4 regions of the Escherichia albertii genome follow, and region 3 is predicted to be linked to each of the others. Evidence: predicted binding sites of a transcription regulator. Region 3 holds the regulator's gene; each other region holds the start of a gene.

Region 1 (3,766 bases), 630 kb from region 3:
CGTCGAATGTCGATCTTTCCCATTTCCGCCGTTGGTACAGCCAGTCTGGCACGCCAATTGTTAGTGTTAAAGATGACTACAATCCAGAAACCGAACAGTACACCCTGACCATCAGTCAACGTACGCCAGCTACGCCGGATCAGGCTGAAAAACAGCCATTGCATATTCCATTCGCTATCGAACTTTATGACAACGAAGGCAAGGTGATCCCGTTGCAGAAAGGGGGGCATCCGGTCAATTCGGTACTGAATGTTACCCAGGCGGAACAGACATTTGTTTTTGATAATGTCTACTTCCAGCCAGTGCCTGCGCTGTTGTGCGAATTCTCCGCACCGGTGAAACTGGAATATAAGTGGAGCGATCAGCAACTGACCTTCCTGATGCGTCATGCGCGTAATGATTTTTCTCGCTGGGATGCGGCACAAAGCCTGCTGGCAACCTATATCAAGTTAAACGTTGTTCGTCATCAGCAAGGGCAGCCGCTGTCTCTGCCAGCACATGTTGCCGATGCTTTCCGCGCAGTACTCCTTGATGAGCTGATTGATCCGGCGCTGGCGGCGGAGATCCTGACGCTGCCTTCCGTGAATGAAATGGCGGAACTGTTCGATATTATTGATTCAATAGCCATTGCCGAAGTACGCGAAGCACTTACCCGGACTCTGGCGACTGAACTGGCGGATGAACTGCTGGCTATTTATAACGCGAATTACCAGCGCGAGTACCATGTTGAACATGAAGACATTGCGAAACGCGCTCTGCGTAATGCCTGCCTGCGCTTCCTTGCTTTTGGTGAAACACACCTGGCTGATGTGCTGGTGAGTAAGCAGTTCCACGAAGCGAACAATATGACCGATGCGCTGGCGGCGCTTTCGGCGGCGGTTGCTGCACAGTTGCCATGCCGCGACGCGCTGATGCAGGAGTACGATGATAAGTGGCATCACGACGGTCTGGTGATGGATAAATGGTTTATTCTGCAAGCCACCAGCCCGGCAGCGAATGTACTGGAGACAGTGCGTGGTCTGTTGCAACATCGTTCATTTACCATGAGTAACCCAAACCGCATCCGTTCGTTGATTGGCGCATTTGCGGGCAGCAACCCAGCAGCATTCCATGCCGAAGATGGCAGTGGTTATCAGTTCCTGGTGGAAATGCTTACCGACCTGAACAGCCGGAACCCACAAGTAGCTTCGCGCCTGATTGAACCGCTGATTCGCCTGAAACGTTACGATGCCAAACGTCAGGATAAAATGCGGGCGGCGCTGGAGCAGTTGAAAGGCCTGGAAAATCTCTCTGGCGATCTGTACGAGAAGATTACCAAAGCACTGGCTTGATACGAGTGAGCCAAAATGCCGGATGTGACGCTGATACGTCTTATCAGACCTGCTAATCTGTTGAAATTGCGAGTCTTTGTGGGGCAGGTAAGATGTTCACGCCGCATCCGACATATTAATCATGACGCCGGACGGGTCGTTCAGGGCGTCCACGCTGCATCATCCGATGCAGCGTTTTCGATTCCAGTTCAGCTAGCTGAATTGATCCTAACATAGCGACGCACCATCTCCTGCTATCTGCATCAATATTACGAATGTCCGTGCCTGGCGCCACCAGAAAGAAAAGCTTAAAAAGTATAAAAAAAGCGCAATAAGAAAACGTTTGCTATTTATTGCCGCAGGTCAATTCCCTTTTGCTCTGAACTCGCACATAATACGCCCCCGGTTTGCATACCGGGAATCCAGGAGAGTTCATGTACTACCCCTTCGTTCGTAAAGCCCTTTTTCAGCTCGATCCAGAGCGCGCTCATGAGTTTACTTTTCAGCAGTTGCGTCGTATTACCGGAACGCCGCTGGAGGCATTAATCCGGCAAAACGTTCCGGCGAAACCGGTTAGCTGCATGGGCCTGACGTTTAAAAACCCGCTTGGTCTGGCTGCTGGCCTTGATAAAGATGGCGAATGTATTGATGCGCTGGGAGCAATGGGATTTGGATCGATCGAGATCGGCACTGTCACCCCGCGCCCTCAGCCAGGTAATGATAAACCGCGTCTCTTCCGTCTGGTTGATGCTGAAGGTTTGATCAACCGCATGGGCTTTAATAATCTCGGCGTTGATAACCTCGTTGAGAATGTTAAAAAAGCCCATTACGACGGTGTTTTAGGGATTAATATCGGCAAAAATAAAGATACGCCGGTAGAACAAGGCAAAGATGACTATCTGATTTGTATGGAAAAAATCTATGCCTACGCGGGATATATCGCCATCAATATTTCATCGCCAAATACCCCAGGCTTACGTACCCTGCAATATGGTGAAGCCCTGGATGATTTATTAACTGCAATTAAAAATAAGCAAAATGATCTGCAAGCGATCCATCATAAATATGTTCCGATTGCAGTGAAGATCGCGCCGGATCTTTCTGAAGAAGAATTGATCCAGGTTGCTGATAGTTTAGTTCGTCATAATATTGATGGCGTCATTGCGACTAATACTACACTCGATCGTTCTTTAGTTCAGGGGATGAAAAATTGTGATCAAACAGGTGGGTTAAGTGGTCGTCCGTTACAATTAAAAAGCACGGAAATTATTCGCCGCTTGTCGCAGGAATTAAATGGGCGCTTACCGATCATCGGTGTGGGCGGTATTGACTCGGTAATTGCAGCTCGTGAGAAGATTGCAGCGGGTGCTTCACTGGTGCAAATTTATTCTGGTTTTATTTTTAAAGGTCCGCCGCTGATTAAAGAAATCGTTACCCATATCTAATTATTCCTTTCAATTTCTCTTTATAAGATAATCAGGGCTTTATTTTCAGCCCTGGTTGTTTTATATTCATTGTTGTTGCTTATTTAGACATTTTGTACTTTTCTTGTTGAGGTTATTAATCGAAGCGACAATGGAATATGTGGCGGTGAATTTATAGAGTAGGAGAGAGGCATATGAGAATTAAACCAGATGATAACTGGCGTTGGTATTACGATGAAGAGCATGATCGTATGATGCTTGATTTAGCCAATGGTATGCTATTTCGCTCACGTTTTGCTCGTAAAATGTTGACGCCGGATGCCTTTGCTCCTGCGGGATTTTGCGTTGATGACGCCGCGCTCTATTTTTCCTTTGAGGAAAAATGCCGCGATTTAGATTTATCCAAAGAACAAAAAGCCGAACTGGTACTCAATGCGCTAGTGGCAATTCGATATCTCAAACCACAAATGCCGAAAAGTTGGCATTTTGTTTCTCATGGGGAAATGTGGGCGCCGATGCCAGGTGATGCCGCCTGTGTCTGGTTGAGCGACACCAACGAACAAGTTAATTTACTGGTCGTTGAATCTGGTGAAAATGCTGCGCTATGTCTACTGGCGCAACCTTGCATAGTTATCGCCGGGCGCGCTATGCAACTGGGTGATGCCATCAAAATTATGAATGACAGACTAAGACCGCATATGAGTTATGACAGTCTCAGCCTTGAGCAAGCCGTTTAACTTTTCAGTTTCAGCGTAGTTTTCGGTACACAACTGCAACAAAGAATAGTCCCGTCGTCGTCCATGGCTGATTTTTTCAGTGGCGTGACTTCGCCCTCTAAAAGCTGAATGCGGCAACTTCCGCAAATGCCCGCACGGCAAGAATAGGGTATGCGAATTCCCTGATTTTCTAATTGTTCCAGCAATACCTGTTGGTTATTACCGCGAAATATTTGTCCCTGCCAGTTGATATCTACGTTTGCATCTGGTTGCTGCGTAGTAACGACAGTATCGTCTGTAGCAGCCGTGCCGTAGG
Region 2 (3,766 bases), 1.3 Mb from region 3:
GTGCTTATCCGCTGGCGTTAACTCGCGCTGCCAAACCTATTACCCATCGTACCGTGCTGGTAGGTAATGCGGCGCAAACCCTGCACCCGATCGCCGGGCAAGGATTCAACCTTGGTATGCGTGATGTGATGAGTCTTGCGGAAACTCTGACTCAGGCGCAGGAGCGTGCAGAAGATATTGGTGATTACGGCGTATTGTGCCGTTATCAGCAGCGTCGGCAGAGCGATCGCGAAGCAACCATTAGCGTCACGGACAGTCTGGTGCATCTCTTTGCCAACCGTTGGGCGCCGCTGATTGCCGGGCGTAACCTCGGGCTGATGGCGATGGAATTATTCACTCCGGCACGCGATGTGCTGGCGCAGCGCACCCTCGGTTGGGTAGCGCGTTGAAGGCGGCTTTAAGGAATAAACAATGCAAAGTGTTGATGTAGCCATTGTTGGCGGCGGCATGGTGGGGCTGGCGGTTGCCTGCGGCTTACAGGGGAGCGGATTACGCGTCGCCGTACTGGAGCAGCGCGTACCGGAACCTCTGGCGGCGGATGCACCACCACAACTGCGCGTTTCGGCTATCAATGCCGCCAGCGAAAAATTACTCACCCGTCTTGGCGTCTGGCAGGAGATCCTCTCCCGCAGAGCTAGCTGCTATCACGGCATGGAAGTGTGGGATAAAGACAGTTTTGGTCACATCTCGTTTGATGATCAAAGCATGGGCTATAGCCATCTTGGGCATATCGTTGAAAATTCAGTCATTCACTACGCGCTGTGGAACAAAGCGCAGCAGTCGTCAGATATCAGCCTGTTAGCCCCCGCAGAATTACAGCAGGTTGCCTGGGGAGAGAACGAAACCTTCCTGACGTTGAAAGACGGCAGTATGTTAACGGCGCGTCTGGTGATTGGCGCAGACGGCGCTAATTCCTGGTTGCGCAACAAAGCCGATATTCCGCTGACTTTCTGGGATTATCAGCATCACGCGCTGGTGGCGACTATTCGCACGGAAGAGCCGCATGAAGCAGTGGCGCGCCAGATTTTCCACGGCGAAGGCATTCTGGCCTTTTTGCCGCTTAGCGATACGCATCTTTGCTCAATTGTTTGGTCATTAGCACCACAGGAAGCGAAACGGATGCAGCAGGCAAGCGAAGAGGAATTTAATCGCGCGTTAAATATCGCTTTTGATAATCGCCTGGGCTTATGCAAGGTTGAGAGTGAACGCCCGGTGTTCCCGTTGACGGGGCGCTATGCGCGCCAGTTTGCCGCGCACCGTCTGGCGCTGGTGGGCGACGCCGCGCATACCATTCATCCGTTGGCAGGCCAGGGCGTGAATCTCGGCTTTATGGATGCCGCGGAGCTGATTGCTGAACTGAAACGGTTGCATCGTCAGGGTAAAGACATCGGGCAGTACATTTACCTGCGTCGCTATGAGCGTAGCCGCAAACACAGCGCGGCGTTGATGTTGGCAGGTATGCAGGGATTCCGCGATCTGTTTTCCGGGGCTAATCCGGCGAAAAAACTACTGCGCGATATTGGGCTGAAACTGGCCGATACGCTTCCTGGCGTTAAACCGCAACTTATCCGTCAGGCAATGGGATTAAATGATTTGCCTGAATGGCTGCGTTAAAAATTTCCCCTCTGCTGTTTATTTGATACCCATCACACTTTTATCTCCCGGTTTTTTCGCCGGGAGATTTTCCTCATTTGAAATAAACTAATTTCACCTGCAATTTCGCATTATATTTTCTAATGTCTCATTTTTTGGGTTTGGTGATTTCTGACATCTTTTTAGTTCTTAATATTGGCTTATATGAATTCGTTGTCTGAATATGGTGTGTTTGCATAAGAATATGAATATTTTTTAGTTTTTTATTCTGTTGAGATTTTGGCATTTTTTAACCATAAGCTAATGTGATGATCAATTTTACCTTATGGTTAACCGTCTGTTTCGGTGGTAAGTTCAGGGAAAAGAGAACGATTGCGTTGGGGACCGGGAGTGGCTCCGATGCTGGGTTTCGTGGTGATGATTTCACCGTGAAAAAGTTGTCAGCCCCGCTTATTCAATGAGGACAAGATGGCACAACAGACACCTTTGTACGAACAACACACGCTTTGCGGCGCTCGCATGGTGGATTTCCACGGCTGGATGATGCCGCTGCATTATGGTTCGCAAATCGACGAACACCACGCGGTACGCACCGATGCGGGAATGTTTGATGTGTCACATATGACCATCGTCGATCTTCGCGGCAGTCGCACCCGGGAGTTTCTGCGTTATCTGCTGGCGAACGATGTGGCGAAGCTCACCAAAAGCGGAAAAGCCCTTTACTCGGGGATGTTAAATGCCTCTGGCGGGGTGATAGATGACCTCATCGTCTACTACTTCACTGAAGATTTCTTCCGCCTCGTTGTCAACTCCGCCACCCGCGAAAAAGACCTCTCCTGGATTACCCAACACGCTGAACCTTTTGGCATCGAAATTACCGTTCGTGATGACCTCTCCATGATTGCCGTACAAGGGCCGAATGCGCAGGCAAAAGCTGCCACACTGTTTAATGATGCTCAGCGTCAGGCGGTGGAAGGGATGAAACCCTTCTTTGGCGTGCAGGCGGGCGATCTGTTTATTGCCACCACCGGTTATACCGGTGAAGTGGGCTACGAAATTGCGCTGCCCAATGAAAAAGCGGCGGATTTCTGGCGCGCGCTGGTAGAAGCGGGCGTTAAGCCATGTGGCCTGGGCGCGCGTGACACGCTGCGTCTGGAGGCGGGTATGAATCTTTATGGTCAGGAGATGGACGAAACCATTTCTCCTTTAGCCGCCAACATGGGCTGGACCATCGCCTGGGAACCGGCAGATCGTGACTTTATCGGTCGCGAAGCCCTGGAAGCGCAGCGTGAACATGGCACAGAAAAATTAGTTGGCCTGGTGATGACCGAAAAAGGCGTGCTGCGTAATGAACTGCCGGTACGTTTTACCGATGCGCAGGGCAATCAGCATGAAGGCATTATCACCAGCGGGACGTTCTCCCCGACGCTGGGTTACAGCATTGCGCTGGCGCGCGTGCCGGAAGGCATTGGCGAAACGGCGATTGTGCAAATTCGCAACCGTGAGATGCCGGTTAAAGTGACTAAACCTGTTTTTGTGCGTAACGGCAAAGCCGTCGCGTGATTTACTTTTTTGGAGATTGATTGATGAGCAACGTACCAGCAGAACTGAAATACAGCAAAGAACACGAATGGCTGCGTAAAGAAGCCGACGGCACTTACACTGTTGGCATCACTGAGCACGCTCAGGAGCTGTTAGGCGATATGGTGTTTGTTGACCTGCCGGAAGTCGGCGCAACGGTAAGCGCGGGCGATGACTGCGCGGTTGCCGAATCGGTAAAAGCGGCGTCAGACATTTATGCGCCAGTAAGCGGTGAAATCGTGGCGGTGAACGACGCACTGAGCGACTCCCCGGAACTGGTAAACAGCGAGCCGTACGCTGGTGGCTGGATCTTTAAAATCAAAGCCAGCGATGAAAGCGAACTGGATTCACTGCTGGATGCGACCGCATACGAAGCATTGTTAGAAGACGAGTAACGGCTTTATCCCTCTTCTGCGGGAGAGGGCCGGGGTGAGGAAAATTCGCGCCTCACCCCACTCTCTTCGCAAGGAGAGAGGTTCACCATTCACTGCACGTTTCAGGAACCATCGCTCATGACACAGACGTTAAGCCAGCTTGAAAACAGCGGCGCTTTTATTGAACGCCATATCGGACCGGACGCCGCGCAACAGCA
Region 3 (3,766 bases):
GCATGATGGTTGCAAAAATGCGATTCACTTTTTGTGAAGGATAGTAGTCCGTCACCAATGCTTGCCAGATAACTGCCGCGGCACAGACCCCAACAGCCTGTACAAAACGCAATACCAGCAGAGTGGCGGCGTTTTCTACCCACAGCATGCCTAAACTACCCAGAGCAAAAATCGTTAAACCGATTAGTAACACGGGCTTACGACCATAACGGTCAGAGAGCGGCCCCCATAGAAGCTGGGCAGCGGCGAAACCAGCAAGGAACAGACTAAGGCTGGCACTGACGGCAGACGCAGGCGTTTGCAGATCGGCCTGAATGGCGGCAAAAGCGGGCAGATACATATCGGTTGCCAGAAAACCGAGTACGCTCAAACCCGCCAGCCAGACTAAAAATCTTTTCCCAGGTTGCATGTATATTCTCTAAATTCTTCAATTAAACACCGCCGCAAAGTGTAGGGAGTGAAATTCCTGTTGTGAAACGGTAATATTTGATGACTGGTTTCAAAAATTTTGCAGGCAAACTATGTGGTCAGAATATTCTCTCGAAGTTGTTGATGCGGTAGCGCGAAATGGCAGTTTTAGCGCTGCAGCCCAGGAGTTGCATCGCGTTCCTTCCGCTGTCAGCTATACCGTGCGTCAACTGGAGGAGTGGCTGGCGGTGCCGCTTTTTGAGCGCCGTCACCGTGATGTGGAATTGACCGCTGCCGGAGCGTGGTTTTTAAAAGAGGGGCGTTCTGTTGTCAAAAAAATGCAGATCACCCGCCAGCAATGTCAGCAAATTGCCAACGGCTGGCGCGGACAGTTAGCCATCGCGGTGGATAATATTGTCAGGCCAGAGCGTACTCGTCAGTTGATCGTTGATTTTTATCGCCACTTTGATGACGTCGAGCTTCTGGTTTTTCAGGAGGTATTTAATGGCGTCTGGGATGCGCTTTCCGACGGGCGTGTCGAACTGGCGATTGGCGCGACACGAGCGATTCCGGTCGGAGGACGTTATGCCTTCCGTGATATGGGGATGTTAAGCTGGAGTTGCGTTGTCGCCAGCCATCATCCACTGGCGTCTATGGCGGGGCCGTTCAGCGATGATACGTTGCGTAATTGGCCGTCATTGGTGCGCGAGGACACCTCACGAACGTTGCCAAAACGTATTACTTGGCTGCTGGATAACCAAAAAAGACTTGTAGTGCCTGACTGGGAGTCGTCAGCAACGTGTATTTCCGCTGGATTGTGTATTGGCATGGTGCCGACGCATTTCGCCAAACCGTGGCTTAACGAGGAGAAATGGGTAGCACTGGAACTGGAAAATCCATTCCCTGATTCGGCATGTTGTCTGACCTGGCAGCAGAATGATATGTCACCAGCATTGACCTGGCTGCTGGACTATCTGGGGGACAGCGAGACTCTTAATAAGGAGTGGCTACGGGAACCGGAAGAGGCTCCCGTAGTGAACGATTAGCGACGGTAGTCGCGGAACGGGCCGTCAGCTACGGAGCGGCGTTCAATAAGGCGTGGATGAACTTCAATGGACTGCGGTTCTTCGCGTTTGTTGACGATACGATCTAACAGCATGTTGAATGCCGTTTCACCCAGTGAATCTTTCGGCTGATGGATAGTAGTCAACGCCGGGGTAAAATAACGAGCGTTGCGCACATTATCATAACCGATCAGCGAAACATCCTGCGGCACGCGCAGACCCATTTCGTCAGCGGCGCAGAGTGCGCCCATCGCCATAATATCGCCACCACAGAAGACGGCAGTAGGGCGGTGTGATTGCGACAGGATTTGCTGCATGGCGCGATAACCGGATTCCGGCTCAAAGTCACCTTGTACAATCCAGTTTTCCGGCACCTTGATCATGGCTTCTTCCATTGCCTTCATAAAGCCAGCCAGACGGCCAGCACCGGTGTTGCGCTCCAGAGGGCCAGGAATAACGCCGATTTCGCGATGGCCGCGTTCAATCAGATAGCGTCCAGCCATGTAGCCGCCTTCAAACGCGTTATCGATGACCGCATCGGTAAAATCTGCTTTTGCTTCCCCCCAGTCCATCACCACCATCGGAATATGACGGTACTCTTCCAGCATTGCCAGTAGCGGTTCTGGATACTCAGAACACATAACCAGAAGGCCATCAACGCGTTTTTGCGCCATCATCGACAGATAGGCACGCTGTTTCTCAAGATTGTTCCACGCATTACCCAGAATCAGGGTATAGCCTTTCTGGAAGCAATTTTTTTCAACTGCTTCAATAATTTCGGCAAAATAGGCCGCTTCGCTGCTGGTCGCCAGCAAACCGATAGACTTGGTGTGGTTAACCTTCAGGCTACGCGCCACCGCGCTAGGGGAATAGTGTAATTCTTTAATCGCTGCCCACACGGCATTGCGCGTTTCTTCAGCGACGAAACGTGTTTTGTTAATTACGTGTGATACAGTTGTAGTGGAAACGTTTGCTCGTTTCGCTACATCTTTTATTGTTGCCATTCCATTTCACTCCAGACCCTAACTTCAGCTCCTGCAAAATCGCAAGGTAAACGTTTGCCTTTACACACCTTACGCACAACAAAAATGTTGCGGTACGCCGAAAAAACGACACGGAGCGTCAGAAAGGGGTCAATGGCCAGTACGCAAATAGTATAAGCGTGGAATTTTGGCCGATCTTGACGAAAAGGGGAAGTGGTAAAAGCACTTATCATAATAAATGCCGGGAGATTTTTTCATCGCAGTGTGTAAAAATGCGTAATATCACTTTTTGTGTGGTAATAAGAAAGGAGAAAACTTGATGAGCACCGACCTTAAATTTTCACTGGTAACAACTATTATCGTTCTGGGTTTGATCGTGGCCGTGGGTCTGACAGCCGCGCTGCACTGATTTCCTCCCGAGGGAGCTTATGTTCCCTCACATCCTCTTTCCTTTGTTAGCAAAATGACCGAGCGTTCAGTTAATGGTTTTGTTACTGCTGATGTTTGTGTCAGCCAGAAAATGACCCGAAGCAGTTGGTGTTGCCAACAGTTAATAAAACAAAAACGCAGAAGGCGTACCTTCTGCGTTACAGGTTACTGATAAAATGCAATTTATTGCGCCGGATACACTGTTAACGCCTCATTTGCGCAGGACTGATTAGCGTAGTGCATCAGGCAATGTTGCATTTGCCATCAGTGATTATGCGGCGAGATTTTTCGCCACGAACGCCCAGTTCACCAGCGCCCAGAAGTGTTCCAGGTAGCCAGGGCGAGCATTGCGATAATCGATGTAATAAGCGTGTTCCCAGACATCAACGGTCAGCAGCGGAGTTGCATCGGTGGTCAGCGGAGTTCCGGCGTTAGAGGTAGAAACGATAGCCAGTTTGCCGTCGCTATTTTTCACCAGCCAGGTCCAGCCGGAGCCGAAGTTTTTGATGGCAGCATCAGTAAACTGTGCTTTGAAATCGGCAAAGCTGCCAAAAGACGCGGCGATAGCGTCAGCCAGTTCACCTGTCGGTTCGCCACCCGCGTTTGGCGCCAGGCAGTTCCAGTAGAAAGTGTGGTTCCAGACCTGGGCAGCGTTGTTAAATACGCCACCTTCAGAGCTACGAATAATCTCTTCCAGTGATTTACCTTCAAACGCGGTGCCTTTGATCAGGTTGTTCAGATTAGTGACGTAAGTCTGATGATGTTTGCCGTAGTGATACTCGATGGTTTCCGCAGAAATGTGCGGTGCCAGAGCGTCTTTAGCATATGGTAGTGCAGGTAATTCGAATGACATTGCTACTCTCCTTTATTATTAATTGGTAT
Region 4 (3,766 bases), 880 kb from region 3:
TGGTTCTGCGGTTAAACGTTGCTTCAGGCTGGAAGACATCAGCTCCATCAGGCTGGCTTCCATCTCATGCACTAAATCGTATTCGGCGTCGCGGGTCATCTTCATCGAATAGGCATTTAGCGCATCATAATCAAAGAAACCTTTAAAAATATCATCCAGGCAATAACGCAAAATGTTATCCAGAAGGATCATAGGCTTGCGACGCCGTGGCGCTTCCGGCGGTAAATTTACAAAGCGCGGTACTTTATCTGACGGGATTTCCAGCAGCGCATAGCGGATAGTATCGCCACGGATAATTTCTACTGCCAGATAGGTGTAATCATCTTTCAGGAACTGGACTAAATCAGTGTCAGGGTTAATTAAAATCGGCGTAATGTGCTGACGTAGATACTGTTTAAAGTAATGACGCAGCCAGTTTTGCTGATTGACGGAGAGCTGGCGTTCATTGATCAGGAAAATTTGGTTACGAGCCATTTCCAGCAGCAGTTCATTGTACAGGCCGTCGAATTCCTGATCGGCTTTCAGCACCCGGGACTGAATTTTTCCCAGCAGGTGGCGGGAGTGAGAATTAGAGCCTTGTTCTTCGCTAATAATGATACGTCGCTTCAGCTCGGCGAAGCGGACTTTATAGAACTCATCAAGGTTATTGGAGTAGATCCCCAGGAAACGCATCCTTTCAATCAGCGGGTTAGATTTGTCCGCCGCTTCCTGAAGCACGCGTTCATTGAACGATAACCAACTGAGCTCTTTTTCGATGTATAGCTTTTCCTGACCCATTACCACTTTTACTCCGTTGTATTCACGGGACACTGCCTGGATATTATGGCGAGCAATATTGACAGATGTCCAACTATGCCAGAAAAGGGGGAAAAAAACTGCTGGGGCCTGCGATTTACAGATGAGATAAAGCGCCAACACTGGCGCTTTAAAAGGGGATACTACTCTTCGTCAGCGGCATAGCCCTGCGGCGGCAGACGCTGACCATCCAGCCATGCGGCGTTTTCGTTCATTTTCAGGCGACCATCGACAAACCAGCTAATCACCAGTGGGTAAATGGCGTGCTCCTGAGTTTGCACGCGGGCTGTAATTTCATCTTCCGTATCACCGGCAAAAACCGGAACTTTAGCCTGTAAAATAACCGGGCCGCCATCCAGTTCATCGGTCACGAAATGCACCGATGTACCATGTTCCTCATCGCCGTTTTCCAGTGCCTGACGATGGGTATGCAAGCCGGGATATTTCGGTAGCAGGGAGGGGTGGATATTCAGCAAACGCCCGGCATAGTGGGAAACAAATGCCGGGCTGAGAATGCGCATAAAACCGGCCAGTACCACGACATCGGGAGAGTAAACGTCGATCTCATGAATCAACTCCCGATCATAAGCTTCACGGCTGTCAAACTCGCTGGCGACAAGTGTATGTGTTGCAATACCGGCCTGGCGGGCGCGTTCAAGGCCGAACGCGTCGGCCTTATTACTGAAAACTGCCCGTAGGGTGCCTTTAATTTTGTTGGCTTTGCAGGCATCAATAATTGCCTGCAAATTACTTCCGTTGCCGGAAATAAGCACCACAATATTCATTATTCAATAACCACGCGTTGTTCGGAATCAGAAGCTTTGATGATACCGATTTTCCACGCGTTTTCACCGTTGGCATTGAGCAGGGCGAGGGCTTTGTCCACTTTCGGAGCAGGCACGGCGATAATCATCCCGACGCCGCAGTTGAAGGTGCGATACATTTCATGGCGGCTGACGTTGCCTGCTGTTTGCAGCCAGTGAAACACTGCCGGCCACTGCCAGGAGGATTCATCAATGACTGCCTGAGTGTTTTCCGGTAATACACGCGGAATATTTTCCCAGAAGCCGCCGCCGGTCAGGTGAGCAATGGCGTGCACATCAACTTTTTCGATTAGCTCCAGCACTGATTTCACATAAATGCGAGTGGGCGCCAGTAGATGATCGGCTAACGGTTTGCCGTCGAGTTCGGTGGTTTGTGGGTCGCAACCGCTGACTTCAATAATTTTGCGCACCAGAGAGTAGCCGTTCGAGTGCGGGCCGCTGGATCCGAGAGCAATCAGCACATCGCCGTCGCTAACTTTAGAACCATCGATGATTTCTGATTTTTCTACCACTCCAACACAGAAACCCGCAACGTCATAATCTTCGCCGTGATACATCCCCGGCATTTCCGCCGTTTCGCCGCCCACCAGCGCACAGCCGGATTGCAGACAACCTTCGGCGATACCGCTTATCACCGAAGAGGCGGTATCAACATCCAGTTTTCCGGTCGCGTAATAGTCGAGGAAAAAGAGCGGTTCAGCGCCTTGCACCACCAGATCGTTAACACACATAGCGACCAGATCGATACCAATGGTGTCGTGACGTTTTAAATCCATTGCCAGACGCAGCTTGGTGCCTACGCCGTCAGTGCCGGAAACCAGCACGGGTTCGCGATATTTTTGCGGCAACGCGCACAGCGCACCGAAGCCGCCCAGGCCGCCCATGACTTCCGGGCGACGCGTTTTCTTCACTACGTCTTTGATTCTTCCAACCAGAGCATTACCTGCGTCAATATCAACACCGGCATCTTTGTAGCTAAGAGAGGTTTTATCGGTCACTGCTTGGGTCCCCACGCGTTACTTGCGGTAGAAAAATAAAATTCGGCGCAATTCTAACAGGGAAAGCAAACGTTTGCGAGACTGCTTTACACAACCTTTTTTCGCTTCTTTTGACCATTCGTGTGGCGAAAGAAAACTTGCATGAAGGCAAAGAATGGTTTTCAGATGGAATAATCTTCTTTCGTAACCATTTGAATATAAAATAACTTTATCTCAAATCGTTATCATTTTGACTAAAGTCAACGAAAATAATATTGCCAGCTTAAAGAAAGGCGGTATAATCCGTCGATTTTTTTTGTGGCTGCCCCTCAAAGGAGAAAGAGTATGAAGATCGTGGAAGTCAAACACCCACTCGTCAAACACAAGCTGGGACTGATGCGTGAGCAAGACATCAGCACCAAGCGCTTTCGTGAACTCGCTTCCGAAGTGGGTAGCCTGCTGACTTACGAAGCGACCGCCGACCTCGAAACAGAAAAAGTAACCATCGAAGGCTGGAACGGCCCGGTAGAAATCGACCAGATCAAAGGTAAGAAAATTACCGTGGTGCCAATTCTGCGCGCGGGTCTGGGGATGATGGACGGCGTGCTGGAAAATGTTCCGAGCGCGCGTATCAGCGTAGTTGGTATGTATCGTAACGAAGAAACGCTGGAGCCGGTACCTTACTTCCAGAAGCTGGTGTCGAACATTGATGAGCGTATGGCGCTGATCGTCGACCCAATGCTGGCAACCGGTGGTTCCGTTATCGCGACCATTGACCTGCTGAAAAAAGCAGGTTGCAGCAGCATTAAAGTGCTGGTGCTGGTGGCTGCGCCGGAAGGTATCGCTGCGCTGGAAAAAGCGCACCCGGATGTTGAACTTTATACTGCGTCGATTGACCAGGGGCTGAACGAGCACGGATACATTATTCCGGGCCTCGGCGATGCCGGTGACAAAATCTTTGGTACGAAATAACGAATAAAAAATAATTAAAGCCGACTTTAAGAGTCGGCTTTTTTTTGAGTAAAGCGCCTATAACACAAAATATACAGAGGATAATACTATGACGCGCCGTGCTATCGGGGTGAGTGAAAGACCGCCACTTTTACAGACAATCCCGCTTAGTTTGCAGCATTTATTCGCCATGTTTGGTGCAACCGTCCTGGTGCCCGT

What was found. Region 3 encodes PurR, which represses purine synthesis genes. Its sites were predicted from a motif close to CANGCAAACGTTTGCNTG; they were not measured.
Region 1: the regulator PurR is predicted to act here: its motif matches at 1,643-1,660, upstream of pyrD (quinone-dependent dihydroorotate dehydrogenase).
Region 2: the regulator PurR is predicted to act here: its motif matches at 1,955-1,972, upstream of gcvT (glycine cleavage system aminomethyltransferase GcvT).
Region 4: the regulator PurR is predicted to act here: its motif matches at 2,680-2,697, upstream of purM (phosphoribosylformylglycinamidine cyclo-ligase).

The regions. Positions count from the first base shown of each region.
Region 1 is NZ_CP117568.1:66,758-70,523, forward strand. Features, by position in the region: gene pepN (aminopeptidase N) at 1-1,331, shown strand, start outside; gene pyrD (quinone-dependent dihydroorotate dehydrogenase) at 1,745-2,755, shown strand; gene zapC (cell division protein ZapC) at 2,929-3,471, shown strand; gene PS053_RS00330 (YcbX family protein) at 3,468-3,766, opposite strand, start outside.
Region 2 is NZ_CP117568.1:2,019,464-2,023,229, reverse strand. Features, by position in the region: gene ubiH (2-octaprenyl-6-methoxyphenyl hydroxylase) at 1-389, shown strand, start outside; gene ubiI (FAD-dependent 2-octaprenylphenol hydroxylase) at 412-1,614, shown strand; partial or broken gene PS053_RS23150 (hypothetical protein) at 1,688-1,741, opposite strand; gene gcvT (glycine cleavage system aminomethyltransferase GcvT) at 2,062-3,156, shown strand; gene gcvH (glycine cleavage system protein GcvH) at 3,180-3,569, shown strand; gene gcvP (aminomethyl-transferring glycine dehydrogenase) at 3,687-3,766, shown strand, end outside.
Region 3 is NZ_CP117568.1:695,628-699,393, reverse strand. Features, by position in the region: gene punC (purine nucleoside transporter PunC) at 1-409, opposite strand, end outside; gene punR (DNA-binding transcriptional activator PunR) at 522-1,454, shown strand; gene purR (HTH-type transcriptional repressor PurR) at 1,451-2,476, opposite strand; gene cydH (cytochrome bd-I accessory subunit CydH) at 2,775-2,864, shown strand; gene sodB (superoxide dismutase [Fe]) at 3,156-3,737, opposite strand.
Region 4 is NZ_CP117568.1:1,573,375-1,577,140, reverse strand. Features, by position in the region: gene ppk1 (polyphosphate kinase 1) at 1-777, opposite strand, end outside; gene purN (phosphoribosylglycinamide formyltransferase) at 939-1,580, opposite strand; gene purM (phosphoribosylformylglycinamidine cyclo-ligase) at 1,580-2,617, opposite strand; gene upp (uracil phosphoribosyltransferase) at 2,942-3,568, shown strand; gene uraA (uracil permease) at 3,657-3,766, shown strand, end outside.